DNA from 2 places in the Brevibacillus sp. MS2.2 genome. Region 2 is predicted to be linked to the other one. Evidence: a T-box and tRNA genes for the amino acid it is inferred to sense, from the RefSeq annotation. Region 2 holds a T-box; the other holds one or more tRNA genes.

Region 1 (15,902 bases), on a different contig from region 2:
TCCATCGAGCCATCAGCCACGTGGTCAAGCAAAGCGTGATACATCGTAGGGACGACGAGTATCACGTTTGCTTGCTGGCTCTCGATGGCAGCTGCGAGCTTTTGCGGGGACTTGTTTTCATGTCGCTGCAACAAGCAAAGGGTACCGCCGCTGATCAGTGTGCAGAAAATCTCGACAACCGATGCGTCAAAAGTTAGTGTAGCGATCTGCAACGTTCTCGTCCGCTCACCGAACCCGACAAATTCAATGTGCCACCAAAGAGCGTTGATTAATTGATCATGCTTTACACGCACACCTTTTGGCGTACCTGTCGAACCAGAAGTAAAGATGGCATACGCCGTACTCGAAGGTGTCGCTAATCGCTGTGGTGTTTGGGTTAACTCCTGTGCCCAGCATGCTGGTTCATCCAGACGAAACACCTTTGTTTGCAAATCAGCGACGAGTTCCAGATAACTGCCCTCTGTCACAATCAGAATAGGCTGAATCTGGCTTACGATCTGTTCAATTCGCGCTTTCGGCAAGTCTGGATCGAGTGGGACATAGTAACACCCAGCTTTGAGGATAGCTAGCAGTGCAGTAATCATCTCAGGGGAACGATCACACATGATAACTATCGGTCGGCCTGCATCTGTCACCTCCTTTTGCAGAGCCCAAGACAAGCGATTCGCTTGCTCTTGTAACTCCTTGTAGGTCACAGTCTGCTTTCCTTGTACAAGCGCAACTGCATCCGGTGTTTTTTCTGCCGCTTGATCAATCAACTCGTGCACGCAGTAGTTACTCGGAACTGGCACGACTTTCATCTGTTCCTCGATCATCTCGTGCCGCTCATGATCACTGAGCAGGGTAAGGTCACGAATCTCTTGCTCCGGATCAGCCGCAATCTGCTCGAGAAGGCTCAGATAGTGCAGCGCCAGGCGTTCCATTTCCTTCGCTTGAAACTTCCATGCCTGGTAGTTGACGTGGACTGTCCATTCATCACCTGGTGTTACTTCCAGCACCAATGGATAATCGGTTGTTTCATGTGAAGTGATATTCTCCAACTCGAAGTCAAGTTCCAATCCGGCCAGCGTCTTGTCGATGGGATAGTTTTGGAAAACGAACAGACTGTGCGCCAAAGGGGTTTGTGCGTCCATCTCCGAGCAGTTTTTCAACTCAACCGATGGCACGTATAAATGAGGGGCCATCTGGTGCTGTTCTTCCATCATGACACCCAGCAGCTCTTTGACTGTTGTCGTTTCTGTCCGTTTGACCCGGAGCGGATACGTCTTGATGAAGAGGCCGACGATTACCTCTACTCCAGTGAGATGGGCAGGACGACCAGCGTACGCCACTTCAAAAAGAGCATCACGCGTATCGCTGTATTTTTGCAGCAAAATACCCCATGCGGCTTGCAGCACTGTGCTGATTGTCACGCGGTATCGCTTGGATGCTTCCTCCAATGTCTCCGTCAGCGTTCGACTGAGCCGAAGATGATAAGAAGAATACTGCCGCTCTTCGTTACGATCCCGCATATAGGGAAGCGGTGTAGGCGAGCTAATTCCTTGTAAGGAATCTTTCCAATACGATAGCGATTCTTCTTTCGATGCTTCTTTGAGAAAACGCAGATACTCCTTGTACTTCGCCTTCTGTTTGATCGTAGGAGACAGCCCCGAGCATAATTGTCCATACGCTGTAAATATCTCTCTTAGGAGAATGCCGGAACTCCATCCGTCCATGAGAATGTGATGAAATGACCATATGATTTCATAACGATACAACTCCATCCGCACTACTTGAATGCGAATGGTATTGCCCAACTCAAGCGTGAAGGGTGTTTGTTTGTCCTGTGCCAACAAGACAGACAGCTTTCTTTCCCGCGCTGCAGATGGTAACTCGGTCCAATCGAAATAAGGAATCTCCAATGTCTTTTGCTTAAGAATGAGCTGGACAGGAGCTTGAAGCCCCTCCCAGCGAAAAACCGTACGAAGCATTTCATTGGCCTCAAACGCCATCGTAACAGCCTGTGTAAACAACTCCAGCTGAAACTTGCCACGAAGGGTTAGCCGATGCTGTTCGAAATACAAATTGGAATCCTTTTGGAGTCGGTAGTAAAACAGCATGCCCTCCTGCGTTGGACTTAACGGCAAAATGTCAGCTATATTGTTTTTGTCGATCTTGTTCATCACAATTTTCTCTCCTGACTCCCTTACCGAACAGCTTCACTCGGCAGGTTCTCCACGATCTCCCCATCTGCATCCACATACGGCAATCCATTGTGTTTGAACACATGGTCGAGACAATACATCTCTCCCTGCTTGTAGTCCAAAATCATCAGGTCCTCTGAACGGGTCGGGATTAATTCCTTCAACCGCTCTGGAAGATAGTCTGGTCCAACCGCTTGATGCCATTTCAAAACAATTTTTTCAGGGCGCTCAGCTGTCGGATAAAAACCACAAATCTCTAATTTTCCAAAGTCGTGTGAGGTAAGAAGTACCCCTTTTTTCTCCAAGCCACCCAGATTACGTTTGGACTCGGCCACATTCCGGAACGCCTCGTCAAGTGGAATGGCATACTGCTCGACTCCTCTAACTGGCATAAACACTGTCAAATAATACGAAATGATTCGATTATCGAGAAACTTGCGTTGCAAGTCGATCAAGGTCTCGACAGAATCGTTCACTCCACGAATGATGGCAGGCTGACCGCGAATCTGTACACCGACGGACAGCAGCGCTTGCGTTGCTTGGATCGAAACGTCGCTAATTTCCCCAGGATGGTTGAACTGGGAAATCACACTTACCTGCTTGCCTGGCGTCTGTCTTACTTGGTCAAAGAACGCTAGCAGCTCTCCGTCGAGAAAACGAGCGGGATCATAGGCCAGAGCCTTGGTGGCAAAGCGAACGAGTCGAATACTCTTCACACTCAATAGAGAGCTAATCAGCTTGATTAGATCAGAGCTTTTACGGAAGGAAGCAGGATCTCCACCGGTAAAGAGGACATTATCGATGTACGGATGAGCTTCCAAATACTGCACGGCCCTTTCTGCTTTTTCCATAATATTGGTGTACCCAATATCCTCGTGGCGGATTTCGTTCACTTTATAGCAGAACTGGCAGTTGGCAATACAAAAGTCGTCGATGTGAAGCAACAATGTCTTCTTGTACTTGTGTTGCAGGAAAGCTGTTTCATCCTGACGGTACGACTTGTTACCATACGGATCAAAGCGGCCTTTATAAGGTTTCTCTCCCGGTGGCGGAAGCACGATATTGATCATCTGAGTACGATAAGGCTCTGATTGACTCGCAATCAACTCGGCATAATAACGAGTCACCTTAAATGGCATATAAGACTGCTCCAGTAATGCACTGCGTTCTTCCTTCTCTGCTTCTGTAAAGCCGACAATTGTTGCGAACTCCTCAAATCCTTTTTTCCCCATTAACACCTTAACACTCAATGTAATCCCTCCCGTCATTCATAAACACTCGTCATCTTTGCTTTCTTGGCACACTCGGTCAAACACATGATTCGTTTGTTAACCAAACAGCAAGTCCAATTCTTTTTGTGTCAACTCCACATCTTCAAAATCCGATGGAGTAAATTCAGGGACCTCCTGGCGGCAGCAATGATCAATGAGCTGCTCCAATTCATGGAAAAACAACGTAAGGATTTTCTCCACGGTCTCCTCACGATACTTTCGTAAGCTGTACGTAACAGAAACCTGAAGTTCTCCTTGACGAACGAGAGCAGCCACGTCAAGCAGTGCTGTCAAATGATTACCCACTCCGGCATCAACCGCCAAGTTTCCTCCCATGAGTACCAGATCATCACTCAGTTGATGATCAACGGTTCCCAGATAATTGAAACGAACGTGAGACTTTTCCTCTGCCGCGAGCAGATGAGGCTTAAACCAGCCAAATCCAAGGCCGCCCATCGGAATCTGACGTAACTTCTCCTTTACTGCTTTTAGGTGATCAGTCCGATTGGATGGATTCGTTTCGAACAGAACAGGATACATGCTGGTAAACCATCCTACTGTTCTGGTTACGTTCATCGCATGAATGGAAGACTCACGCCCGTGCGACTCCATTACCAGCAAGAGGCGCTCCCTTTCAAACACATCACACAATGTCCGTGTAAGTGCTGCAACCAATAGGTCTTGTGGACCCGTGTTGAACATTCGGTTGGCCGTTGTCAACAGTCGCAACGTTATCTCGGCTGGAAGCGTGCGTGTAGATGTAGCGCTGTATTCTACCAAGTCTTCGCCAAAATCGTAATCCGTGGGAAGTTTGTCTTCCGGGATAGAAAACGTGTCCCAATAGGCTCTTTCTTTGATCGCCTGATCCGACTGGTAAAAAGCGGAGACTTCCTTGACCCACGCTTGCATCGAATGTGTTTTATCCGGCAAGATAATTGGCTCATTACGTTTCAGACTGGCCAAGGCGCTCATCAAATCTTCCAGGAGAATCCTCCAGGAAACACCGTCCACAACAAGATGATGGGCAGTCAGAAACAATCGCTGAGGTCGATCGGGACCTAATTCAAAGAGACAACCGGTAAACAGCAATGATTCTTCCAGCTTGAAGCTAACAGCGCAAGCTCTCATCGCCTCAAGCATTCTACTCCCCTGTTCTTCTTGCGGTAAGGAAGAAAGGTCGATGCAAGACACGGACACTCGGTTGGCAAGGTGACGCTCATTGTAAAAGAGCTTCCCGTCTTTTGCAGAGTAATTGAGTCGCAGACAATCGTGATGGTTAACCAGTGCAGACAGACTTGCTTCAAACTCCTCCAGCGTTACTTTTTCCCTGCTTTCCAGGAGCAAGGACTGGTTCCAATGATCAGCATTGCGGAACTGTTGTGACAGAAACCAAGAAACGATGGGAGATGACGGCAACTCGCCAGTACATGGCTCTTGTGAGATCTGTTCCGCTCCCCAGCTCCAGTCACTGCCCGCTTTTAGTTCGGCAATCGTGTCATAAATCAAGATGTCTCTTACCGGAATCTTGATTCCCCGCTGATGCAATCGATAGGAAACCTGAATCGCCTTGATCGAATCCCCCCCTAGTTGGGAAAACGGGTCATGTAGACCAAATGGTGAACGACCAAGCACGTCCTCATACACTTCAACCAATAGCTTGTCAAACTCGTCACGAGGACCGGTTTCATCCTCCGCACCTTTTCGCTCCATGACAGGTTCGGGAAGCTGTTTTCGATCTACCTTGCCATTTGAGGTCAACGGAAACTGCTCAAGCTGCACGATTTGCGAAGGGATCATGTATGCGGGCAATCGACTTGCCAGTTCTTCGCGGAGCTCTTTTTCCCGGAAAAATGTTTCCGTGATCAAGTAAGCACAAAGATACTTTCGCCCCCACGTATCCATGCGATCAATCACCACTGCCTCACGCACAGAAGAATGACCAAGTAGCTGCTGTTCAATTTCCCCCAATTCAATGCGGTAACCATGAATCTTCACCTGATAGTCAGCCCGTCCCAGATACTCCATGACTCCATTTGGCCGATACCGAACCAGATCGCCCGTCTTGTACATCACTTTACCTGGCTGAAACGGATCGGGTAGGAAACGCTCTTGCGTCAATTCCTCGCGGTTAAGATACCCCCGTGCCACACTATCTCCCGAGATGAATAGCTCTCCTGTCGATCCGATCGGGATTGGTTTCCCATATGAATCCAAAATGTAGAGCTGCACGTTACTGATCGGATGTCCTATCGGCACAGAACCCTCGACATCGGTCTTCGGATCGAATTGATAGATCATGCAACCGACTACTGTCTCGGTAGGACCATACTCATTGAGAATTTCGACTTGTCCGTTCCATTTCGCATGAATCGCCTCAGCCAGACTCACCTTCAAGTCCTCGCCGCCCACAATCACTCGCTTTACTGTAGTAGAAGGCAAAGCGATTTCTTGCAGCAAAAACAGATGGGCAGGTGTCAGCTTTACAACATGGGAGCGTCCGTCACTAAAGATGCGAGATAACACAAACTCTGAATCGGAGTGTGGATAGATAACCATCCGATTTCCCTTTACCAACGGGCAAAAAATGGATGTAACCGTCAAATCAAATGCCAGTGAGGAATAAAAAGCAAACGCTTCTTCAGGACAGGAGAGATAGCGGTCTTTCGCCCACCAAATATAGTTGACTAACCCTTGATGAGTAACCATGACCCCCTTCGGATTTCCGGTAGAGCCTGATGTATAAATGACATAGGCCAAATCCTCTGGCTGATTAACCGTTTCCAGGCTTGCCCCATCATTTAGATACAGGGACGAATCGCCAAGCTCCAGGATTTCCTTGGACCACGAAATAACCTCTAGTCGGGAGGTGTGACGAAGCAACAGGTCCGCTCCAGAATCAGACAGCAGGTATTCGATGCGCTGAGATGGGAGTTGAGGGTCAATCGGAAGGTAAGCCCCGCCTGCTTTTAGCACGGCCAACAGCCCGATGATCATCTCTGGCGAATGATCTGCCAGCAGCGCAACAATTACGCCAGGGCCAACTCCACGGTTTCGCAACGACTGAGCGAGTCGATTCACTTGATCATGCAGTTCCTGGAATGTCAGTATGCGCCCCTCTGACTCCAACGCAACCCCCTCTGGCGAGCGCATTACTTGCTCTTCAAACAATTGGACAACCGTCTTCTCGCTGGGATAGGAAGCCAATGTATCGTTCCACGTTTTGAGTTGTAGTGCCAGCTCTTCGTCAGCAAGGAAGTTCAGATTGGACAGCGGGACTTCTGGATTCGAGATCATCTGATTGAGCAGCCTTATGAGATGATCCACAATTCGATCAACATCATTTTCCGTGTACTCGGCGATCTTGTAATCCAATTCCAGCGTCAATCGTTCATCTGTAGCCCATTCCCTAATAATCACTTGGAGCGAATACAACTGGTGACCGTTGTAAAACTCCTCATTCGTCACGGGGTGCCCGCCAAGGGTGAAGGGCAACTGCGTGCTGTAATAATTGACACAAATCTGAAACAAGCTGTCATAGCCATGTTTCTTCAATTCCAACTCTTGAGCCAGCAAATCGTACGGATATTTCTGATGAAAAAAACAGGAAGTGAGTTCCCTGTTGACATATTTGACATAATCGATACCATCCATTTCCATCGGAACTGCCAGACGAAATGGCATGGTGCTTGTGAACATCCCGAAAATTTTGCGCTCCACTTTGCCTGAACGATTTAACAGCGGCGTACCGATCACGATTTCTTCTTGCCTTGTGCAGCGCTGAAGGTACAGACTGACGAGAGCTACAAACAAGGAATTTAGCGAGCATTTCATCTGGTCTGCAAACTGGCGTATTCTTGTCGAATCTTCTCGGTTGAATGCATAGACTTTGCGCTTGCCTTCGGTCGTATCTGTTGCCTTTTGTAATGTCGTGATCACAGGCAAGCTCTGAAACTTGTCCCGCCAGTATCGCTTGTCCTTTTCAAATCTCTCAGACTGAGAATAGGTATGCTCCCTGTCGACAAAAGCTTGATAAGCGTGTTCATCTCCTAGATGAACGGTACCGCCTGCCAACAACGTGTCATAATAGTGAGCAATTTGTTCTGTCATAATGGAGATAGACCAACCATCAGCAATCAAATGGTGAAACTTTACAAAATATCCCGCTTCTTCGTCACTCAGTTGAATCAGACAAAAGTAGAACAGAGGCTCTTGTCCGATCGAAAACGGCTTTGCAAACAAAGCTTGCAGGAATTGTCTGCACCGATCAGGGGCGTTCGGTTCCTGTCTGAAATCAAACACCTGCAAGGGCTCCGGTTCGTACTCTCCAACAAACTGAAGGACTGTTTCTTTCTCCTGATAGTTGAGTCGCAAAGCATCGTTCTTTTGAATGAACAGGTGAATGGCCGCTTCCAGTACATCCAATTTGACCTTACCTTGAACCCGAACCATCCCCCCTAACGTATGGATAGGAAGCTGTGGATGTAATTTTTCCGTATACCAGATACGCTTTTGTGGATGACTTAAAGGATATCCCACCTTCAATTGCTTCTTATCATGGCGCAATGCATATCCCCCCTTTCGGAATTGCGAAGATGTCATCACAATTCATAAATGGTAAAAAGTCTATTTGATTACAAATACTTCCAGTTCCAACTATATAGATGAATCTTCTGTAGTGTCAAATAAATTTTCCATAAAATGTAATTTCTGAAAATTGGATGAATTCCATCTCTTCCTTCCCTTTTTAGCGCTGCATAGAATGGAAAAAAGTTTGTACACACTATTGATTTTGGCTGTCTTTTCACGTAGGATAAAATGTAATATATTGGCAAAAATCCCCTGGAAGGATGAATGTGATTAGATGTCTGTGACACTTCGTGAAGTAACTCTGGAAAACTGGGAAGAGTGTATTGAACTGGAACCTACGCCTGAACAGAGTGAATTTGTTGCCCCGAACCTCTACTCCATCGCCGAAGCAAAGTTTCAAACTACATTTGTCCCTTTGGCCATCTACCACGATGACACGATGGTTGGCTTTGTCATGTACGGGCTAGACCCCGACGATGGAAACTACTGGATTTACAGACTCTTAATTGATGCAAAGTATCAACGGCAAGGCTACGGACGTGCTGCGATTTCGCAAGTCATTGATATCCTGAAAGCAAAAGAAGATTGTCAAAAAATTGTCATTGGTTATGCCCCCGCCAATGTCGCAGCCGAGAACCTTTACGCTTCACTCGGATTTCAAAAAAATGGCATGGTCCTGTTTGGCGAGACGATTGCTGAATTGAACTTTTAAGCTAGCTAGTTCTTTCCCCAAAAATGAAACAGCGGCGACCTAAGACCTGAAAATCAAGTCTTAGAATCGCCGCTATTTGAATTGTTTTTTGTTTTTCCGTAAATGAAAAAGCACACCTTCCATGCGTCTGTAAACATCATGGTTAGTGTGCATTCGTTTTTTGATATGGTGCCGGTGAAGGGACTTGAACCCCCACGGTTTCCCTCACGATTTTGAGTCGCGCGCGTCTGCCATTCCGCCACACCGGCATGTGAAACTATGAATAAAATAGCACATCATCGATAGAAAATCAATGGTGGGGAGAGACGGATTCGAACCGCCGAACCCGGAGGGAGCAGATTTACAGTCTGCCGTGTTTAGCCACTTCACTATCTCCCCACAATATGTGCTGTCTATCTTCTGCGTCTACTCTCTTCAACCAGAAGCGACATTTATTAATCTACCATGAACTTTGTTTGACGTCAATATATTTATTTAGATTGACTCTCTTTTTTCTCCAAGATCTCCTGTGCCCACTCGTGAAAGACGCGTAGTGCTTCGTCCACTTCTTGAAATGTTTCTTCTCCCTCACAGGAGTACTCCGGGAAGTCTAGTATGCGGTTTTTGCGAATCTTCACTTGGTCTTCTTCGCATTTTATCTCCAAGAAGTAGGGAACGGCTTCATCGATCCCATAACTATTTTCTAAAAACTCGTAGGTACGTACCCACTCCAGAATTCGAACTTCCGATGCTTTTAAGCGAAGCACCTGCTCCAAGGACATAATGGTTTCATTCCCGTAGTAATACATGTTATTCAGCCCTTCTGCATGAAAATGGACGGAGCCGTGACTCCGCCCTGTAATTGATGGATAGATTAGATCGAGGAAAGCATCTCTCTCAGTTCTTTGACAATCACTTGCTGGTAGCCAGTACCTTCTCCATACTGTTCGAGCATTTCGGCACGTACCACTTTGATCTTTTCTTCATAATCTGGTGCGTTTCGGTCCAGGTTTTGCTGTTTAAACGCCGTCATAACAGCTTGGACATGCTTCGGTCGTGGTCCCCATTTTGCCAGAACATGTCCACCCGTGTCCGCGAAAATAACAATTGGGATCGCCCGACCGCCCATTGTGAGAAACTCACCCATGAGATCGAGGTGTTCTTCCATTACCATAATTTCCACTGGCATGTCTGTTTCTTTCAAGGCATGCAAGATGACTGGCAAGTTGCGAACGACATCGCCACACCATTCCGCAGCCAAAATCAAGCATCTGAGGTCATCACGATGCTGGAGAGAGGCAAAAAACGCACGGTCTTGTTCATCCTCCCATGAAAATGCATCCGACCAGTTTTGGTATGTATCCTGATTTTTTGTCATGCTTTCCACGAACGCTTGTGGCTTGAGCCCCGTACGGAATTTATGTGCTACGTTTGCCCCCATCTTTTTCTCCTCCTCGTGTGTAATGTATCTAGTCTTGCTTTTCAGACTCTCGCTCACTTTCTTCTTTCTCTTGCTTTGCCAACTCCATCATTTTTTGTAACAAAATATGCTGCGGCATGTGCATGAGGCGCTCTAAAGGTACTTGAAGAGCTTCGGCCAGCTTGACAGCCGTATCAGGTGATATCTGTAACGGACGCATGTATTTCCACTCCTTCCGTTTGCTTTCATCAGTCCCTCCAGTATAATACACGACTCTTAAACCTGCCAGCTTGGTATCTCGAGGCTCATTCGTTATCCCTGCCAACCACAACGGTGGCCTGCTGATAATCCGGGAAAAGCATATCCAATAGACCTTGTTCTAGCTTGTGCCAAAGGCGGAATCGCTCTGGAACGAGCCTGGTCCAAGTCATCGCAATCTGTTCCCAATGGTCCATACGACGGTTGTGCTTGACGAGCCAACTATCTAAAAAATTCGTTGACGCCAAATGTCCGTAGCAGAGCTTCGCCAGCACCGCTTGCCATTCTGATTTTGGTAGTGGATGATGAGCCTGATACCCTTCACAGAACGCAAGAATCCCTTCGTACTGAAGTGCTGACAAGTGAAGCCCTGAAACCAGATCTTTTGCCCAATACCCTTCCCTTCCGGCACCATCTGTCCAGTCTACGAGTGCAGCCACCTCGCCATTTGGATGAAAAATGAGCTGTTCGACCCAATACGAATGAAAGCATCTACCTCGGAGCGAGGGTACTGGCAAACGGGAAACGTATTCATGGCTCACTGTCTCCAACAAGGAAATTTGCTGCTCAAGTATTTCACGTACGTATCCCGGAAATGCTCCCTGCTCTTTCTGATACTGACTCCATAACTCTCGGCAATCTGCAATCGCTTTGGAAGGCGAAAGCATGGGAACGTCCTCAAAGGGGGGAAGAGGATCAAATTGGCGATGAAAATGGGCTAACAGCTCCCCCATTGCCTTTGCTTCACGAAGTGGCAATTCTCCTGGATGATAGCTACGCCCGTCGATCCATTCATTTACTTGGTACGTCTCTCCCTGATCGTGGGCAAGCCATTCCTGATGATGAGGGAGAAGCAAACGCGGTGCAGGAAAACCTTTCTCTCGTAGTTCTTGGCTGAGTGCTAGACCAATAAGCATCTCCTCATAACGAGTTTGCAAGCGCCATTTGGCATAAAACCGTTTTACATAATATCGTTGACTGCTTGTCCAAACGGAAAAGCTTTCTTCCCACAAGCCATATGCAATGCGCTCGATACGCTTAACATCTAATTGATAATGTTTTTTTAAAGCTACTCTCACCTGATCCGTAGACGATTCCCCCTCCGCTTTCTTCTGTACAGGTCTCACTTCTACATGTAACTCCGCTTTTCCTCGCTTTTCACGCCAAAAAAGATAGTCCCTCTTGAATGAAAGTAAAGGGACTATCTCCTGTGAACGGGACACTTGCACTGGAAAAGGAGAAACTATGGCTTTTGCTTTGTGAGGATGCATGGTACACCAAAGCCGATCGCGCCGGGCTGGGACATCTGTTCTAGATATGCCAACCCTCGTGCACATTGCTGCTTGCATACGTGACATGTATGAGACGTTACGATTTTCAGCTGTACTTGATTGGGGTGCTGTCGCGTGTTCTTTTTCTTAATCTTTTTGCCTTTGGCCATCCGTTCTCCTCCCTTTGCCCTGGATCACTCCAGTCTATGAAGAAGAACACCCCCGCTCTTTAGGCAAGCATACAAAATCAAGATATCCACCTGTAAAATGGGCCTTGTCAAACGTGTCAACAAATAGAAAAAGCCGCCGGAGATTTCTCTCCAAGCGACGATAAGCCTTCCCTATGGATTTGGACTTAACAACTGGCGCAGTTCCAGCTCCAGTGTAGGGGCATCCACCATGCCGATTATCTTCTTTCGTACGATCCCATTTGCGTCAATCAAGTAAGTAGTTGGGAATGCCATCACCTTGTAACGGTTTGACACGGTTCCAGCTACGTCCATCGGTATTGGAAATGTCAGCTTGTAGTTGGTGACGAAGGCCATAGCTGCTTCCGGGCTATCATTGCTCGTGACGTTCACGCCATACAAATCAACCTGTCCGCCGTATTTTTCGTAGACTTTCTGTAAATCAGGCGCCTCCAGCTTGCATGGTCCACACCAGGAAGCCCAAAAGTTCAAGACCAATGGTTTCGTCCTTTTTCCTTCTACCTTGTACGTCTGCTGGTCCAATCCTGTTAGTGTAAAATGAGGAGCTGCAAAGCCAACTTCCGGTTTTTGAACCTCTGCTACGATTGCGGCCGTTTCTTGAGGCTTTTCCCAAACAGCAAGTCCGACCCCCACTAATACGAGTACCGCGAGCAACAGCTTTTTCATTTTGTCACCTCTGCCCTACTGAGTTAGAATCCCGTAAAGCCTCCGTACATTTGAATGAGAACACGTGTAATATCCGTCAGTTTATCTGTATACAGAAGGATACCGAACAAGATCATAATGGCTCCTCCGATTTTCATAAACAGGTCGGAATACTTCACAATCGCGTTCACTTTACTGATGAAGAACGTCATGACAAAAAATGGAATGGCGAAACCGAGTGTATACGCCAATGTGTAAGCCAAGGCGCTTGATGGATTGGAAACGCCCATGACGATAATGCCAGAAAGAATCGGTCCCACACAAGGTGTCCATCCAGCTGCATACGTCATTCCCACCAGTATGGACCCAGTATACCCCAATGGTCTCGATTTTAAATCGATTTTAAAAGAGCGCATCATCCAATCCATTTTAAACACACCAAGCATAACCAAACCAATAACAGCAAGCAAAATACCGCCCAGTTGACGAATTAAGTCCTGTTGGTCGGTGAACAAGCTTCCGATCCAAGATGTAGACAGCCCGAGCGCAATGAAAATGATCGAAAACCCGACAATGAAGAAAAAGGTATGCAAGAACGCTTGCTTGCGAAAAACTGCTCTCCCTTTCTTCACTTCATCTACCGTAACCCCAGTTATGTAAGACAAAAAGGACGGGTAAAGCGGCAGGCAGCAAGGGGAAATAAACGAGAGAAAACCTGCTGCAAAAGCCAAAAACACAGTAATATCGCCAGTCATATGTACCTCCGGTGGGTATTTTATCCACTATCTTCTCATTGTATCGAATCTTTTCCCCCTTCAAAAGTAGCAATGACACTTTGTCTTAAATCCGTGACAATTTACTTTACATAATATTTATTATGTCTTAAAACTCGCCCTAAAATATTACAATTGGATGAATAAATCTGATCCACGTTAGAAAATAAATCAGATTTGTGACAAATGTGATTACCTTCAGGTGTGATTTTGCTATAGGTTTCAAACTGCACAGGATAACGAATACTTCCATTGTACACAAAAAAGAGGCGGATGCACTCCGCCCCTTCTTCGATACTCTTTTTTACTGAATCGTGACTTTACCGCCATCTTGAAGCAGTGTTTGCCCTTTTACCACGATCTTATCGCCGGCAGACAAGCCTGTCAAAATTTCGATCTGATCACTGGAGGATTTGCCTGTAGTGACCTCGACTTGTTTTGCAATGTCACCTTCCAGCTTGAATACATACTGCTTACCGTCGCGATCAAAGACCGCACCGCGCGTTACAACGATCGATTTTGCTCCACTTTCCCCAACCGATGGGAAGGTTACATTTACAACCATATCGGACTTCAGCTCATTGGATGGGTTTGGAATCGTAATCTCTACTGGATATGCCTTGAGTTGGGTATCCATTACTGGACTCATTGCCGTTACTTTGGCATCAATCGTTTTTCCTGTCGATTGTACGTTTACTTTTACGGTTGTTCCTACTTTTATTTTTGTGATATCTGCTTCTGACAGATTCGCTTTTACCAGAAGTGGGTTCGTGTTCACAACAACCACAACCGGCTGCTGACCTGCCATTTGACCAACTGCGCCGTTTACGCTGGAAATATATCCGTTGATCGGAGACGTCACAGTCGCATTCGCTAATTGCTCACGAGCGTTCTGCAAGCTTACTTGCGCTTGCTGTACAGAAGCTTCGGAAACTTGCACACTCGTTTTTTGCCCAGCAGATTGCAATGCCTGCTGCGCGTTATCGTAAGAGGTCTGTGCCGTTGTCAGTTGGGAGTTTGCCTGTTCCATCTGCTGAGCGGAAATTGCTCCTTGTGAAAAGAGCTGTTGCATCCGCTGCTGGTTTACTTTTGCATCCTGGAGCGCGGTTTCTGCCTGCTTCAGGCTATTTTTCGCTTGAACCAAGCCTTGATCAGAGCTGCTGCCCGCTTGGTTTAAGCTCGCTTTTGATACGTTGTAGGCTGCTTCTGCTTGTTTAACACCGTTCACCAGATCTTTTTCATCGAGCTTGAACAAGACTTGACCTTTTGTTACGTATTGGCCCAGTTTCACTGGCAGGGAAGAAATTTTCCCACCCACTTTCGGGGAGACTTGCACTTCCTCACTCGGCGCCAGCTTTGCCGTGAGACCAGAATCTGATACCACTGTGCCCGTTGCAACAGTTTCCACCTGTACAGGGGTTGCCGCTTCCACCGTTTCCGTAGGCGGTGTTTCCGCTTGCGGGCTGGAGCACCCTGCCACTAGCGAGATGGCTAGCAATGCCAAAATGACGGGTTTTTTACTTAGTTTCATGTATGTCCCTCCTCTTCCCACAAACGTCTTACGATTCCAAAGCGGGATTAATTTTCTTTTGTTTCTTTGCTAATTTCTTTTCGAGTTTCAACTGGCGCTTCAAGCGTCTCTTTTTCCCTAGATCATCAAACCAGGAAGCAACGACAGGAACCAGAACCAGGGTAATCAGTGTAGAGAAACCGAGACCGAAAATAACCGTTACGGCCATTGGTGCATTCGTCTCAGAGCCGGCGCCGCCAGAGAATGCGAGCGGTCCAATCGCCAGAATGGTGGTAAGTGTCGTCATCAAAATCGGACGAAGACGAATCGGGCCAGCATGCAGGATCGCATCATACAGCTCCATACCTTTTGCACGCAATTGGTTCACATAGTCGATCAATACAATCGCGTTGTTCACGACCAGACCGATCAACAAAATGTACCCGATCAAAACCCCAACGCTGATTGTTGTACCTGTCGCCAATAGTCCAAGCAGAACGCCTGTAACGGTCGGTGGCACGGAGAACATGATGATAAATGGAGTGTATAACGATTCAAACTGCGCTGCCATTACCATATAAAGCAACACGACTGATAGAACAATCGCTAGAGCAAGGCTACTGAATGATTCCATCATTTCTTCACTTTGCCCGCCAAAATCTACTTTGTAGCCATCCGGGAGATTCAGCTTCGAGATTTTCTCTTGCACTTCCCTTGTTACAGAGCTCAGGTCACGCCCTGCCAAATCACTCGTTACTTGAACTTCACGGCTTGAGTTGGCACGGTTAATCGATACAGGCACATCTACCTTATTGATAGTCGCAACCGAGGTCAATGCGATCTGTGCCCCACCTGGAGCGGAAATTCGCATATTGTTCAAGAAGTTGATATCTTCCTGAAACTCTTTCGGCAGCTTGAGGTTAACGTCAATCTCATCATCACCCGTGCGATAGTACGTTACCGTTTGACCTTGGAAGGAGGTGCGAACACTGGAGAGAATTTGTCCAGTCGTCAATCCGTACAAGCTCGCTTTCTCCGCATCGATCTTCACTTCCAGCTCTTGTCTTGATTCTTCCAAGCTGGT
Region 2 (15,902 bases):
TTCCCAGCACTGTGTGATCGAATGGAATCCCTGTTCCATTCCACCGACTATGATTCTCACTTTTTTAATTACCACTTCGAGCTTGTTTTCGAATTCGAGTGGAAACAATCGGTGCAATGCCATGCTCGCCATTTCATAAACGAGCGAAAACGCGAGAGTCTAAAACAAGCACTGGATCAATTTATCGAGACAAAAATGAAAGCGGAGCTTCCTGTACGTCCGAAAGAAAGAGACGATTTTTTCTTCGCCCATTGTCTCGTCAATCCCGATCTGATGGAACAGAAGCAAGAGGTAATCGAACCGCTCATCCAGCGTCTTAGTGAAAAGCTGCGCTCCAATAAAGAACGCAGTGATTCGTGGACATACCACTCTACTTTGGCTTTAAAAGGCTGGGCGAATGAGCGTTTTTTAGTCAAATTTTTCGATCGTACCGGGCATTATGGAATGGATTGGGCTTTGAAACCTGAGCAGGAACGTCAGGAACTGAAAACGGAGGAGCTGGACTTTTTCCTGTACGTCGCTCTCGCAATAGGTAACAAGGAGCCGGACACCCGCAAGAAGTTCCTGGACCTCGCTGTTCAGCTTGGCTCCAAGCAGGCTGCGGACTACGTAAAACGGGGCAGTGGTCGCTTTGAAAACGAGTATAAAAGCAGTCTGATTCAAGCAAATGCCAATGATGTTTTGCAAGCGATCGACATCCGGATTGTATCTGAGGAAGAAGCGGCCTACGGTGAAGCCATCGATTTTATCAACGGCCTTTTGCGTGAAGGCTTTCCCAAAGGGTACAAGCTCAAGCTGAAAAGCAGCGAAAAGCACTACCTGCCAGTAAAAAAGCTGGCGAAGTCAGGTCTCCACCAGTTTTTTGGCAATGCGTCCCGATATCCTGGCTTATACCCGAAAATCGCAGAATATGCCGAGCTTGCGATGGAGGAGTTTGCGTGGTACGGGGATGTAGAGCCTAGTGAGAAATCCGTCATGCCTGGTACCTATGCGGTATTGGCTCTCGGCTTGTCTAGCAACGAATATTTTCCACTCTTTTGTCGCTATATGGAGCTGGTCGACACGGAGCATCAGTCTGCCCAGGACGATTTTGCCATGGCTTTTATGGAGGCGCATGGTATAACCGCAGAGAATATGCCGGTACTCGTCTCACTGGTGCTTGGCAGTAGCGACTCGGCGAAGCCTTTGAAAAATATCACCCTCGATCGTACCGAACTGGTGGATGCACTCATAGAGGAGCTTGCAGCAATGGAAGATTACCATCGGGAAACTGTTATTTATCGTCTTTTTGGAGGGAATAAGAAGCTCGCACAGGCGGTAAAAAAGGAATCTGCCCCCCTCAAAGACAAGCTTGCACAAGTGCTGGCCTTGGTCGAATAGCTGCTTCATTTACATTATGTAGAAGGCCATGCTATATTGAAGGCAACTATGTGGAACGGAGGGTGAATCATTTGCGCAACTGTTTATTTATTGGAAAAGCCAATCCTATCATAAATAAACAAGAAGCCAAATTCACCCGTAAATGTATATCCTGAATCCCTGTATGGTCTATTTTTCATATAGCGATTTCTAGTACGAGAGCAAGATGCTTCTGTTTATTGGACAGAAGCATCTTTTTTTGTTGTCAAAAAAGGGGGTAATACAGATGAACAAAGAGTAAACGACGAGAAACGAATATGGCATGGGTTTTCTTGCACAGGAGCTATCTAACGAAGAAAAACAAATGACCATCGCCGACTTTTTTGCCGAAAATCATTGGAGCAAAGAACTTGTGACAGCGATGGATGATCTCGGTATTCATGAATTGGATTCAGATAAAAAGATGGGTGTTCTATCCGGTGGTGAGCGTTTAAATACCGTTTTTTAAGTCTGTTGGCAAAGAAACCCGATTTGATTCTGCGGTACATGTGCCTGGCAGTAAACAAATCCTCGACTTTTCATTGGAAGTACTGCAAATAACGAACAAACAGCTATCGAAACAGATTCATCTATCGATCAAGGGGCCGGAAAAAGTCGTGATTATTGGGGAAAATGGGATCGGAAAAACAACGTTGTTGAAAAAGATCATGGATGAGCTAGTCCAGCACTCGTCCTTACAGATCGGGTACATGCCCCAAAACTATGAAGACCGGCTGGCTTCGACAAAAACACGCTTGAATACTTGGAAACAACAGGAATGAAAGATGCGATTACAAAAGCGTATACACATTTAGACAGTATGAAATTGACAAAAGAGGAGATGCATCAACCCATTAAAACTTGTCTGGGGGATAAAAAGCGAAATTGCTCCTAGTGAAAATGATTTTGGATCAGTGCGAAATATTGATACTGGATGAACCGACCCGACACTTCAGTCCGTTGACGACTCCTGTTCTGTGCCGCGCCTTAACGGCTTTTGACGGTGTGATTATCAGTATTTCGCATGATCGAAGGTATTTACATGAAGTCGCAACAACTGTTTATGAACTCACCTCCGACGGTCTCACGAAAATAAAATAAGGGATCGTAGCGGAATCATTGCAACATGGTTGACATTGCTATTTGAATTCAATATACTGACTTTAATTTCATATGAAACATACGTTGAAAGAGCCCAGTAGCAGCTTATTCCCTGTCCTAGAAAGCCGGGGGTTGATGGAACCCGGTACACAATAAGCAAGCGAATTACACTCTGGAGTATCTCGGGTAATGCCGAGCGGAATCGCGAACGATAACTCGCTACGAGTGGCATGAATGGCCTGCGCTAACGCTGGGTTCCATTGGTGCAAGATGGGTGGTAACACGGTTATTCAATCGTCCCTATGTCTACAATAGACAAGGGGCGATTTTTTGTTTTTACCATAGGAGATTGAAGGAGTGTATGGCAGTGAATATTATCGACGAACTCGAATGGCGCGAAGCCATCAATCAGCAAACAGATGCAGAAGGGCTGCGAGAATTAACGAATGAAAAAGCAGTCTCGCTATATTGTGGTGTTGATCCAACAGGTGACAGCATGCATATCGGTCACTTGATTCCTTTCATGGTACTGAAACGCTTCCAGCTCGCTGGTCATCGTCCGGTCATTTTGATCGGTGGTGCAACAGGTACGATCGGCGATCCGAGCGGACGTCAATCTGAGCGCTCTTTGCAAACACTGGAACAAATTCAGGAGAACGTAGAAGCGCTCACCGCACAAATGAAGAAGCTGTTCGTAACAGAAGGCGACAACCAAATCCGTTTGGTGAACAACTATGACTGGACACACAAAATCAATGTCATTGAATTTTTGCGAGATTACGGTAAAAACTTCAGCATCAATACGATGCTTGCCAAGGATGTTGTGTCGAGCAGACTGGAAAGCGGCATCTCGTTTACGGAGTTTTCCTATCAAATTCTGCAATCGCTGGATTACCTGCATCTGTACAAACATGAAGATGTTCAACTGCAAATCGGCGGTTCCGACCAATGGGGCAACATCACAAGCGGTCTTGATCTGATCCGCAAAAAAGAAGGACCAGAAGCGAAAGCATTCGGTCTCACCATTCCTCTGATGCTGAAGGCAGATGGTACGAAATTCGGGAAGACAGCAGGAGGAGCCATCTGGCTTGATCCAAACAAAACAACACCATTCGAATTCTACCAATTCTGGGCGAATACGGATGACCGCGATGTTGTGAAATACTTGAAATACTTTACGTTCCTCTCGAAAGAGCAAATTGAAGAGCTGGCTGAAAAAGTACTGACTGAGCCACATAAACGCGAGGCTCAAAAAGCTCTGGCTGAGGAAATGACGAGATTTGTGCACGGCGAGGAATTGCTGGAGCAGGCGAAGCGCATTACAGCAGCTTTGTTTACTGGTGATATTAAATCGCTGTCGGCAGATGAGATCGAGCAAGGCTTCAAAGAAATGCCGACGTTCGAATCAACCCTCGAAACGAAGAACATTGTCGATTGGCTCGTCGAGGTCGGCATTGAGCCATCCAAGCGTCAAGCACGTGAGGATATTACAAAAGGCGCTATCTCCATGAATGGCGAGCGCGTTACCGATCTGGAACTGGAAGTAACGCCAAGTCTCGCTATCGGAGGTCGCTTCATCATTATCCGCAAAGGCAAGAAAAACTACAGCTTGGTAAAATTGTCCCAATAGATAAAGGAATAAGAAGCTTCCCTGGAAACATGAAGGGAAGCTTTTTGTATTTGTGAGCATTGATTTTCCTTTTATTACGGGAGTGCAACACTATCCATTTTGTTCGCAGCAATAACCGCAACTGCATTCGGCTCCAGATCGAACCAAAAAATAAGATCGCCATCCGCTTTCTTCTGCGACGGCTTCAACCCGTTCACATAGACTTCTGAAGCTTTTGTCGCCATGGAAAGACCAGAAATCTTGCGCATGCCATCATTGTGTAGAACAACAGAGCCATTTGGTGCATATTCCATTCTGACTTGAGAGAGGCCGAGCCAATAATCCATGATTTCACGTACCGTCGTCAAATGCAATCTGCCTTGATCCCGCAGCGCGCCCATCCGCTTCAACAAGCGGTCAAAATCGGGATGAATGATCCAGTTCCCTTTGGCATCTCGAATGACAAATTTCCCGCCTTGCTTTTTGGCCGGAACTCTTGCCAAGTAGGTATGGTTAATAAAAACCCCACGATTTTGAATGAGCTGCTGGAGATTTTGCTCCCGATACAGATACAGCGTATCTTCCGGAATGGTGGCAGCCGACCATGAAAAAAACGAACCAGTCACTGTCGGATGCGACCAATAGAGAGGGGTGCGCAGGGCGTCGCCTTTCTGAGTTTGGTACAGATCAAGGCCATTATTCGGATTGGCGATATCTTCTGAGCTGTAGTGCCAAAAATACGAGGTGCCAAATTTTCCCCACTGATGCGCCAAGTAATTCGCAGTTTGGTTGTCGAGCCCGTTAAACGCAAAGCTGGTCTTCAAATACCCATGGTCAATCCAGGTCCTGCTTTGGAAGTGATCTTTCATTACTTGCAACGCATCTTCCGTCGTTTTTTGATAGTGCCTGATTTCGTAAGGATAGAGGGTGTGCAGACCAATATCATCACCGTTCCGATACAGATCATCCAGAAACTGCAAAAATTCAGGACTTTGCGCAATGGCGATATTGACAGGTGATTTCGCTTGAAAATACGGATTGGAGTAAAATACGCTTTTCGTAACTGGAATCCGGTGTTTGACAAAACCGCCTGTCGCTTGTGCTGACGATGTAATCTTCTCGGAACCGAAATAAACAGCCCGATTCGTTTGCAGCGTCTGCTCGTCAGCATGCTCTGTCCATACATGTGTCGCCAAATAGCCAGAAGGCTGACTCATAAATCGCGGCATGAGCTTCGGTTGATACCCAACTACCAACGAGAATGAATTCGTCCGTTCATCGTTTGCACGATATTCAGAAGAGTGGCGGACTTTTCCGACTTGATTCGTAGAGCCTTGCTGTACGTATCTGTGATCGTTCATGTGATCCAGATTGACGATCAGCTGTTTTTGCGTTGTATTCAATTCAAGTGACGACACGTTGGGAGCATGGTACAAAAAAGCTGCTTGCTTCCCTTGACCGAATTTCGCACCTTGGTGATCCAGCCAGTAAGATGCTTGGAATGATTGTGTGTCCACTTTCCGGTTTTTGCGGTATACCTCTGTTACTTTTGGCTTGAATTGCAGGGCGAATGCCTCTCGAAAAACCTTTGCCACTTGCTTGTAGCTGGTTTTTACGGTGACATCGATGGCAGGGCTATTTTTTTGCAATTCATATTGTGTTGAAACCACTGAAATCGGAGTATGACCTGTGACAATGATTGTGTTACCAGTAGCGGTCTCCTGTTGTTCCACCTTAACATCATCCCATTTGCGAACCCAGTAACTGCCCCGTTTGATAAAAATGTTCCGGTCGATGACTTTCGTCGTAGCAGGAGAGAAATAGACATCATTTCCACGGACGGCAGTTACTTTTGCCTGATGGACAAGCGGAGCATTCATTCTGCCGCCAAACGATTCGGAGCGAATTTCGATGGCCGCACCTGGTTGAAAGGGTGGACTTTGATCCAACGTTATTTGATTGGAGCCTTTCGGAAGGGAAGGGGTCATCGCATTATAGATAGTGCCATATTCGGCTTGGTACTGAATAGAAGAGAGGATTTCATTTTTCGCCAGATCGGTAATACGGATATTGCCTGCCTCATCCCAGCTAAAAACATAATACAGATTTTGAAAGGAGGATTCCTTCGCAAGTGTAGGTATTGGAAAATAAAGGACTAAAAAAAGCAAGAATAAGAAGGAAAGTGCGAAAAACCTTTTTACCACCATGATTTTCTCCTTTTGAATGATGATATAGGTTAGACGAATGTGCACGGAAAAAGCCACAAGGTAACCCACCATGATTTAGACCTTCTCAAACAGCAAGAAAAGAGATATAATTAATTAAATTAATTAACTAATACAAAGTACAAAGGAGCTAACATGTACCCGTTCTTTTCAAAAGTCGCATTCACACATCGTATGTACAATAACCAATTGCAAGAGGAGTTACTTCCATTCGGTATATCCGTCACACAATGGGCGTTAATTCGTTATCTGAAAAATAACGGTTCTGCTACTTTTAGCGACGTCGCCGATTATTGGCAAGTAGAGAAGCCGGCTATTACACCTATTGCGCAAAAATTAGCTGCGCGTGAAATCATTTTGATCTCATCTGGATCAGACAAACGGCAAAAAATTATGTATTTGTCAGAGAAAGGTGAAGCGCTACATAAGACGATTATGGAAGCGACTGATCCGTTCCTGGAAGAAATATTGGAGGGCATCTCACCAGAAGAAAGAGACGCAGCAGCCACCGTACTAGAAAAAATAATCATGAACCTAAAGAGAAGAGGGTAAGCAGTGAATAAGGATAGGCTTTGGACGAAAGAGTTCGTTATTGTTTCTTTCATCAATTTTCTTTTGACACTTATGTTTTTCTTACTCATGGTTACGATTGCTTCGTATGCCAAAACAGAATTTCACGCTTCAACCAGTTCAGCCGGATTAGTATCCAGTATCTTTATCATTGGTGCTTTGATTGGCCGCCTACTCACTGGTAGAGCCATTAGTCATATTGGTACGAAAAAAACGCTTTGGATTGGGTTAGCATTTTTTGCTGTCACCTCGTTGCTTTACTTTTTTGCTGTCCATATCAGTTTGCTACTGGTAAATCGATTGCTGCAAGGGATTGCCGTTGGTATTGCAAGTACAGCAACAGGAACCATTATTGCTCAAATCTTGCCAGCGTCACGCAAGGGTGAGGGGATTGGCTATTACAGTTTAAGTGCGATTTTAGCCACCGCGATTGGTCCTTTTCTCGGCATGATCTTATTACGGCTTGAAAATGGTTTCACCTGGATCTTTACGATGAATGTTGTGTTTTCCCTGATTTGTTTGCTGTTTTATGCCATGGCAAAAATCAATGTTCCGCTTCCTTCCTCAAGTGTGAAAGAGGAAACAAAAGGTTCTCTGCTTTCGAAATTCATCGAGCCGAAAGCCTTGCCGATTTCATTCATCGCCTTATTAATCGGCTTCAGCTATTCGGGTGTCTTGTCATTTCTATCGTTTTATGCGGAAGAAATTAATCTCACCTCCGCTTCCAGTTATTTCTTCCTGGTGTATGCCATTGTCATTATCCTCTCTCGACCATTCTCAGGAAAGCTAATGGACGCAAGAGGGGCGAACATCGTGACATACCCCAGCCTGGTGATATTTGCTGTCGGGATGCTTTTATTCAGTCAAGCCTCCACTTCATGGATGCTGCTGCTATCTGCTGCATTGATTGGAGTAGGTTACGGAAACTTTAACTCCATTGCCCAAACCGTAGCAGTGAAGGTGACAGATCCGCATCGCTTTGGATTAGCAACCTCTACGTACTATATTTTGTACGATCTAGGATTAGGAATCGGGCCCTATCTGCTCGGATTTATCGTACCGCATACGGGATATCGTACGATTTTCGTCGGGATGGTTGCCTTCATCCTTTTCAGTATCCCGCTTTATCACTGGCTACACGGAAAACGCGATCGGGAATTGATGCGTACTGCCTAACTCATCCAAGTAAAAAAGGAGGAGTCAGGCCCCCTATAAAAGATAGGCAGGCTGCCCTTAGTCGGTAGCCTGTTATCTTTTTCAGCAGTGTTTTTGATATAGGATTATGGAAAGTTCGAGGGAAGTTTTAGTGAAAGTGGAAAAATGATAACAGACGGTTGAAAAACATAGTATACTTTTGAGTGGACATAGTAATGGAAAAGTTTATGAACAAGTTTATGAACAAACCGCTCAACTTAGAACTCACAAAGGTTAGGAGTCAGCTAGAAAATGATGGAGAAAGTACACTGGCGAGATATAAAGAAGTACATAATGATCGCGACTTACACCGTATTGCTGTTTGCTGTGGTCTGGAATTTCCCTTCTGTAAAGTCATTTATCTATGAAATATTTGACTTATTAGATCCTGTGATTTATGGGATCGCCATTGCTTACATCTTGAACATTTTAATGAGATTTTATGAAGAAAGACTTTTCTCGCCTCTTAACCGCAGTAACAATCGAATCTGGTCAAAAGTAAGACGTCCTTTTTCGATCCTGTTAACTTTGGCGACTGTCCTGGTATTTTTTACATTTCTTATGTGGTTTATTGTCCCTCAGCTTCTCACGAGTATTTCCATGCTTGCCGCAAGTATTCCGAATGACATGCAATCGTTAAAGGCTTTCGTTGATGGTTTTGCAGAGAGGTTTAACTTGTCCGGCGATTTATGGAATACACTTATGGAGAAGTGGAATGAAATTGTAAATAAGTTAGGCCATTTTTTCCTGACTTCCATCCCTGTATTACTGACGTACACGAAAATGTTTACCGTTAGCTTTATCGATGTCATCATGGGGCTGATGTTGTCCGTCTATTTGCTCCTCTATAAGGAAAAGCTGACGCTCATTGCGAAAAAACTCGTTTATGCCTATTCGTCAAAAGCAAAGGCGGATCGAGCTGTAGAAATTGGACAAATCACAAACCGCGCATTTAGTGGCTTTATCTCAGGCCAGCTAACAGAGGCGCTCATTCTTGGCGGGCTTTGTTTTGTAGGGATGTGGGCATTTAATATGCCGTATGCACTACTTGTGAGTGTGATCATTGGCGTAACGAGCATCATTCCGATTTTTGGTGCTTATATCGGGACGATTCCGAGTGCCTTTATTATTTTAATGATCGATCCAGTGAAGGCTATTTGGTTCATTGTCTTTATTCTTGTCTTGCAGCAAATTGAAGGTAATTTTATCTATCCAAGAGTGGTAGGGAATTCAATCGGATTGGATGGCTTATGGGTGATCGCAGCCTTATTGGTTGGGGGAGCATTGTTCGGGTTGATGGGAATGCTGCTTGGAATCCCTGCTTTTGCCGTCGTATATACGCTTGTCAGAACCACGACGAACAAGCGACTGAAGGACAAGAATATCTTCCTGAAAGAATAGGTGTCCACCGTTTCGATTCCACAATGAAGTCGTAAATCAAAAGGCTCACACTTTCGAATGAAACCAGAAAGTGTGAGCCTTTTTTGTAGAGATTGAAGAAGGGTTTGGGTAAAAAGTAACACAATTAACAAAAAATCCCTATTTTTTAACTGATTTCCAAAACACTCTCTGTTATAATGAATAACAGTTTCTCGAACAGGTGCATATGAATACGTTATTCTGCTGGATTGTAAGGAGGTGTGCAGGCCAGCACATTTGTTTTCAGGTAATGTATTTTTTCCGTTCGAAATGGTCGGGAATCATGTCCTGAATCCATTAGGCTAGAGTATCAGTGCACATGCTTTGACCAAGATATGGAAGGTGACTTTTGTCCTGAAAACCGCTTTGAGTAAACAGGGAATTATTCCCATTGTGAAAAAATGTAAAATCGCGGAAAATTTGTAGGTGAAAATTGGTTCATGACCATAGTAATATGAAATTGGGTAATACTTACAAAAAAGATACAAAAACCCACATATTTTGTTACATTTGCCCATTATATTAAATGGTGTTGATGAGGAATTTCCAATGTGAGCCATTCGTCACTGAGGCTTCATCTTCAGAGTTAGCAGACCATTTCCTTGTAGTGTCGTTTACTTGTTTGGCCATCACATTGTATTGTCACACTTCATGATAGACAAAAGTTTGCCAATTATCGGAGGGGACATATGTTAGCAAATCAGGCCAATCTTATCGACTTGGAGTGGGAAAAAGAACAGGTAGCCTTGTTTAATGATACAAAGGCTGAATATCCACAGGATAAGTCGATTCATCAGTTGTTCGAGGAACAGGCAGAAGCTGTGCCACACCGAGTTGCCATCGTTTATGAAAATGAGCGCTTGACCTACCAAGAGCTCAACCGAAAAGCCAACCAATTGGCAAGAGCCCTGATTGAAAAAGGGATTACAAGAGATAGCATTGTCGGTGTGATGATGGAGAAATCCATTGAAACTGTGACAGCTATTCTTGCCATCCTCAAGGCTGGCGGAGCGTATGTTCCTATCGATATCGAATATCCCCGAGATCGGATTCAATATATCCTGCAAGACAGTCAAACGAAAATCGTCATCACTCAGAAAAAAGTCAGCCAACTTGTTTATGACGTCGGATACCGTGGACCTGTAGTCGTACTTGAGGAAGAACAGCTGGATTCTCGCGCAGATTCCAATCTTCACTTGCCAAGCAAACCTACTGACATGGCGTATGTCATCTACACTTCAGGTACAACCGGCAAGCCGAAAGGAACCATGCTGGAGCATAAAGGGATCGCTAATTTGCAATCATTCTTTCAAAATGCGTTCGGTGTAACACCTGCAGACAGGATTGGACAGTTTGCCAGCATGTCTTTTGATGCATCGGTATGGGAAATGTTCATGGCTTTACTAACCGGTGCCAGCCTCTACGTCCTTTCGAAACAGACGATTCATGATTTCATCAGTTTTGAAAACTATTTGAATGAAAATGAATTGACCATCATCACGTTGCCACCCACATATTTGACTCACCTCAACCCAGATCATATTACTTCACTTCGCATCATGATTACGGCAGGTTCTGCTGCCAACTTCCCTTTAGTAAATAGATGGAAAAACAAAGTCCGATACGTGAATGCATACGGACCTACGGAAACAAGCATTTGCGCGACGATTTGGGAGGCACCTTCCAATGTGCTCGTCAACCAAACGATCCCAATCGGCAAACCGATTCAAAATACGTCCGCGTATATTGTCAATGAAGAGCTTCAATTACAGCCAATTGGCAGTGAAGGCGAATTATGCATAGGTGGAGTAGGCTTAGCCAGAGGATATTGGAATCGCCCGGATTTGACCGCAGAAAAATTTGTAGATAATCCGTTCGTACCAGGAGAGAAGATGTACAGGACAGGAGATCTGGCCAAATGGTTGCCGAATGGAGAAATCGAGTTTCTCGGCAGAATCGACCATCAGGTGAAAATCAGGGGTCATCGGATTGAGTTAGGAGAAATCGAGTCCGTTTTGCTGAAACATGAACAAATAAAAGAGGCAGTGGTAATCGCTAGAGAAGACCAACACGCTCAACCCTATTTGTGCGCTTATTTTATTTCGCCAGAGGAAGTAACACCTGCGCAGATCAGAGAATTTGCCGCTCAAAAGCTTCCTGCGTACATGCTCCCTTCGTATTTCGTGAAGCTGGATAAAATGCCGCTTACGCCGAATGACAAAATTGATCGCAAAGCATTGCCAGAACCCGATGTTGCTGCTGAGACAAATCCTGCATACGAACCTCCCAGAAATCAGACAGAATCGATTCTCGCAACCGTGTGGCAAGAGGTATTGGGAATTGAGAAAATTGGGATTCGCGACAATTTTTACTCACTCGGTGGGGATTCCATTCAAGCGATCCAGGTCGCTGCTCGTTTGCATGCCTATCAACTAAAGCTAGACACGAAAGATTTGCTGAATTACCCGACGATTTCGCAGGTTGCTCTCTATGTTAAAAATACGACGAGGAGAAGCGAGCAGGGAATCATCGAAGGCCCTGTTACCTTAACGCCCATTCAACAATGGTTCTTTGAAAAGAACTTTACGAATATGTTCCATTGGAATCAATCGTATGTATTGTATCGCGAACAGGGATTTGATCCTGAAGCCATCCAACAGGCCTTGGATAAAATTCTTTCACATCATGACGCACTACGCATGGTCTATCGGAACGAGAATGGGAGAATCGTACAACAAAATCGTGGGTTGGATAGCGAATTATACCATTTCCTTCAATATGATCTGACCTCGCATTCGGATGTCCAGCAAGCAATCGAAGAAGAGACAAAACGATTGCATGGCAGCATGAATTTACAAGAGGGACAGTTGGTGAAGGCAGCCTTGTTCCACACGCTCCAAGGCGATCATTTGTTTTTGGCCATCCATCATTTAGTCATGGATGGAATCTCTTGGCGCATTCTGTTTGAGGATCTAGCAACTGCATACAGTCAGGTACTAGGAGGAAAAGAAATCGTTCTCCCAGAAAAAACGGATTCTTTTAAAAATTGGGCAGTGTGGTTGAACGAGTATGCGAATAGTGATGAGTTGATGAGCGAAATCCCGTATTGGGAGAATCTTGAATCAGGAGCTAGGAATGCTTCCCTTCCGAAGGACTATGAAACGGTGGGCTGCAAACAGAAGAGTATCCGCAACATACAGGTCGGATTGCTAGCAGAGGAAACCGAACAATTGTTGAAGCAGGCAAATTCTGCTTATCAAACAGAAATCAATGATTTGTTACTGGCAGCGTTGGGGCTGGCCGTTGCAGAGTGGAGCGGGCTTGACCAAATCGTGATTAATCTGGAAGGGCACGGGCGCGAGGATGTGATCGAACACGCTAACGTGACAAGAACAATCGGATGGTTTACCTCCCAATATCCAGTTTTACTAGATTTGAGTCAAATGAATCATTTACCTGACCATATCAAATGCACGAAAGAAAACCTGAGGAAGATCCCCAATAAAGGCATTGGCTATGAAATTTTAAAATATATGACAGAACCGGAAAAACGGCATTCCTTGTCCTTTTCCTTGCAACCCGAAGTGACGTTTAACTACTTGGGTCAATTTGACGCAGGCCTTAACAACGAAATGTTTAGCCGATCTCCGTATAGTTCAGGCAACACGCTCGGTGCGGATGGGAAGAACAATCTGAGTCCCGATTCGGAGATTTATACCGCCTTGAATATTACAGGAAGAATTGAAGGTGGAGAGCTTCTCATCACGTTTACTTACAGCGAGGAGCAGTTTAAAGAAGAGTCCATTCATCAACTGAGTGAGGACTATCAAAAACATCTCCGGGCGATCATTACACATTGCTTGCAGAAAAAAGAAGTCGAGCGGACACCCAGTGACTTTAGTCTAAAAGGACTTCAGATGGAAGAAATGGACGACATCTTCGAATTATTGGCCAATACGCTTAAATAAATAAGCAGTTGCTACTATTTTTGGGGTTAAACATGTTCTTGTCTTACATTTTTATGTAAATATAACAAATAATGTCGATATCGAGGTGCCGGAATGAGTGTTTTTAGCAAAGAACAAGTACAAGATATGTATTTATTGACGCCCATGCAAGAGGGAATGTTATTTCACGCCTTGCTAGACGAAGAACATAACTCTCATCTTGTACAGATGTCCATTTCGATTCAGGGCAATCTTGATGTTGGTTTGTTTACCGATAGCTTGCATGTACTGGTAGAGAGATATGATGTGTTCCGCACGTTGTTTCTCTATGAAAAATTAAAACAGCCTTTGCAGGTTGTCTTGAAGGAACGGCCCATTCCCATCCTATTTTGCGATTTAACTGCATACGACGAGCAAGAAAAGCAGCAGCGCTACACACAGTACAAAAGGAATGACCAAGAGAAAACCTTTCATCTAGCGAAAGATTCGTTGATGAGAGTGGCTATTTTCCAAATGACGGAGAGCGAATACCAAATCATCTGGAGTTTTCATCACATACTCATGGACGGTTGGTGCTTTAGCATTATTTTTGATGACTTGCTTTCCGTCTACTTATCCTTAAAGAATGGGGCACCGATTTCGCTTGATCCGGTGCAGCCATACAGCCAATTTATTCGTTGGCTGGAAAAGCAAGATAAAGAGGCTGCTCGCGCATATTGGAGAGACTATCTGGAACAATTTGAACAGCAAACTTCCTTGCCGAAATTTGGGAAGTCTTCTAGCAAAGCCTTTCTACCAGCGCAATATCGTTTTGCGCTGGACCGTATGCTGACGCAGCAGCTTTCTGCGATCGCAAGTCAAAATCAAGTGACATTGCCGACGGTGATTCAAACCTTATGGGGGATTCTCCTCCAATCCTATAACGCTACGAATGATGTACTATTCGGCTCTGTTGTATCCGGGCGACCAACTGAAATCGTTGGAATCGACAAAATGGTTGGGTTGTTCATCAATACCATTCCATTCCGCATTCAAGCGAAAAACGATCAAACCTTTGCCGACTTGATACAGGATGTGCACCAAAGAACACTGCAATCCCAGTCCTATGAGCATGTACCTTTGTACGATATTCAAAACGATTCTGTATTGAAGCAAGATTTGATCGATCACCTGATGGTCATCGAAAACTATCCGTTAGTCGAGGCCTTGCAGAAAAAAGTAGCGACACAGCAAGTAGGCTTTACCATTTCCGATGTCGAGATGTTTGAGCCTACCAATTATGACATGACCGTCATGGTAATGCCCAAAGAAGAGATTGCGATGCGGTTTGATTATAATGCTGCTGTTTTCGACGAAGCTTTTATCCAAAAAATGGCTGGACATCTCAAGCAGATTGCGGTTTGCGTGGCAAACCATCCGAAGATCACCATTCAGCAGGTTACTTTGCTGACAGAAACTGAAAAACAAGAGCTAATGGCCAGAAACGTTGATACTTCCGTTGCCTATCCAACGAAAACCATGCACGAGCTCTTCATGGAACAGGTGGATAGGACACCTGAGCAGGTAGCTGTCGTATTCGGAGAACAGCAGTTGACGTATCGGGAGCTAGATGAAAAGTCCAATCAGCTCGCCAGATTTTTGAGAAGAAAAGGCATTGCAGCAGACAGTCTGGTTGGTACGATGATGGATCGTTCGATTGAGATGATTGTCGGAATTCTTGGGGTTTTGAAAGCCGGTGGTGCGTTTGTACCGATTGATCCGGAGCTGCCAGAAGAACGAATTGCCTACATGCTCGAGCATAGCGGGATTCAATTGGTAGTGACCCAGCAGCATCTACTAGAGAAAGTCTCTGCTTCTACTGAAAAAATAGATATCAGCGCTCCAGCCATCTGGGAAGAGAGCCATGCGTCTGTGGAAACGATCAATCAACCAGATGACTTGTTTTATATCATCTACACGTCCGGAACGACAGGCAAACCAAAAGGGGTCATGCTTGAGCATAAAAACATGGCAAATCTGATGCACTTTACGTTTGCCAAGACCAACATCGATTTTCATGAAAAAGTATTGCAGTATACCACATGCAGCTTTGATGTTTGCTACCAGGAGATCTTCTCCACGTTGCTTTCCGGGGGACAGCTCTATCTCATCACGAATGAGATGAGACGTCATGTAGAAAAACTGTTTGCCTTTATCCAGGAGAAACAGATCAGCATATTGTCCCTCCCTGTATCTTTCTTGAAATTTATCTTTAACGAAAAAGATTATGCCCAAAGCTTCCCGCGTTGCGTCAAGCACATTATCACTGCCGGGGAACAGCTCGTCGTCACTCATGAGCTACAGAAATATCTGCGGAACCATCACGTATTTTTACACAATCATTACGGGCCGTCGGAGACACATGTGGTAACTACCTTCACGATGGACCCAAGCATGGAT

Evidence for each region. A T-box is a leader RNA that pairs with one kind of tRNA and senses whether it is charged. The one in region 2 lies ahead of tyrS (tyrosine--tRNA ligase), so its partner is inferred to be a tRNA-Tyr.
Region 1: it encodes a tRNA-Tyr, which carries the amino acid that the T-box ahead of tyrS (tyrosine--tRNA ligase) is inferred to sense. The anticodon was not compared.

Annotation. Positions count from the first base shown of each region.
Region 1 is NZ_JABSUZ010000003.1:212,646-228,547, forward strand. It holds gene edeN (edeine non-ribosomal peptide synthetase EdeN) at 1-2,162, opposite strand, end outside; gene HP568_RS04000 (lysine 2,3-aminomutase) at 2,186-3,433, opposite strand; gene edeP (edeine non-ribosomal peptide synthetase EdeP) at 3,512-8,017, opposite strand; gene edeQ (edeine self-resistance N-acetyltransferase EdeQ) at 8,316-8,753, shown strand; tRNA gene HP568_RS04015 (tRNA-Leu) at 8,920-9,001, opposite strand; tRNA gene HP568_RS04020 (tRNA-Tyr) at 9,047-9,131, opposite strand; gene HP568_RS04025 (hypothetical protein) at 9,224-9,541, opposite strand; gene HP568_RS04030 (thioredoxin family protein) at 9,607-10,173, opposite strand; gene HP568_RS04035 (YycC family protein) at 10,202-10,372, opposite strand; gene HP568_RS04040 (phosphotransferase enzyme family protein) at 10,458-11,489, opposite strand; gene HP568_RS04045 (hypothetical protein) at 11,654-11,851, opposite strand; gene HP568_RS04050 (TlpA family protein disulfide reductase) at 12,023-12,556, opposite strand; gene HP568_RS04055 (cytochrome c biogenesis CcdA family protein) at 12,580-13,290, opposite strand; gene HP568_RS04060 (efflux RND transporter periplasmic adaptor subunit) at 13,613-14,839, opposite strand; gene HP568_RS04065 (efflux RND transporter permease subunit) at 14,868-15,902, opposite strand, start outside.
Region 2 is NZ_JABSUZ010000027.1:2,988-18,889, forward strand. It holds gene HP568_RS21160 (DUF6138 family protein) at 1-1,380, shown strand, start outside; gene HP568_RS29865 (P-loop NTPase family protein) at 1,682-1,867, shown strand; gene HP568_RS29870 (ATP-binding cassette domain-containing protein) at 1,908-2,180, shown strand; gene HP568_RS29875 (P-loop NTPase family protein) at 2,293-2,499, shown strand; T-box leader at 2,575-2,804, shown strand; gene tyrS (tyrosine--tRNA ligase) at 2,861-4,129, shown strand; gene HP568_RS21175 (hypothetical protein) at 4,204-6,387, opposite strand; gene HP568_RS21180 (MarR family winged helix-turn-helix transcriptional regulator) at 6,469-6,885, shown strand; gene HP568_RS21185 (MFS transporter) at 6,889-8,079, shown strand; gene HP568_RS21190 (AI-2E family transporter) at 8,350-9,498, shown strand; gene tycA (tyrocidine non-ribosomal peptide synthetase TycA) at 10,206-13,484, shown strand; gene tycB (tyrocidine non-ribosomal peptide synthetase TycB) at 13,578-15,902, shown strand, end outside.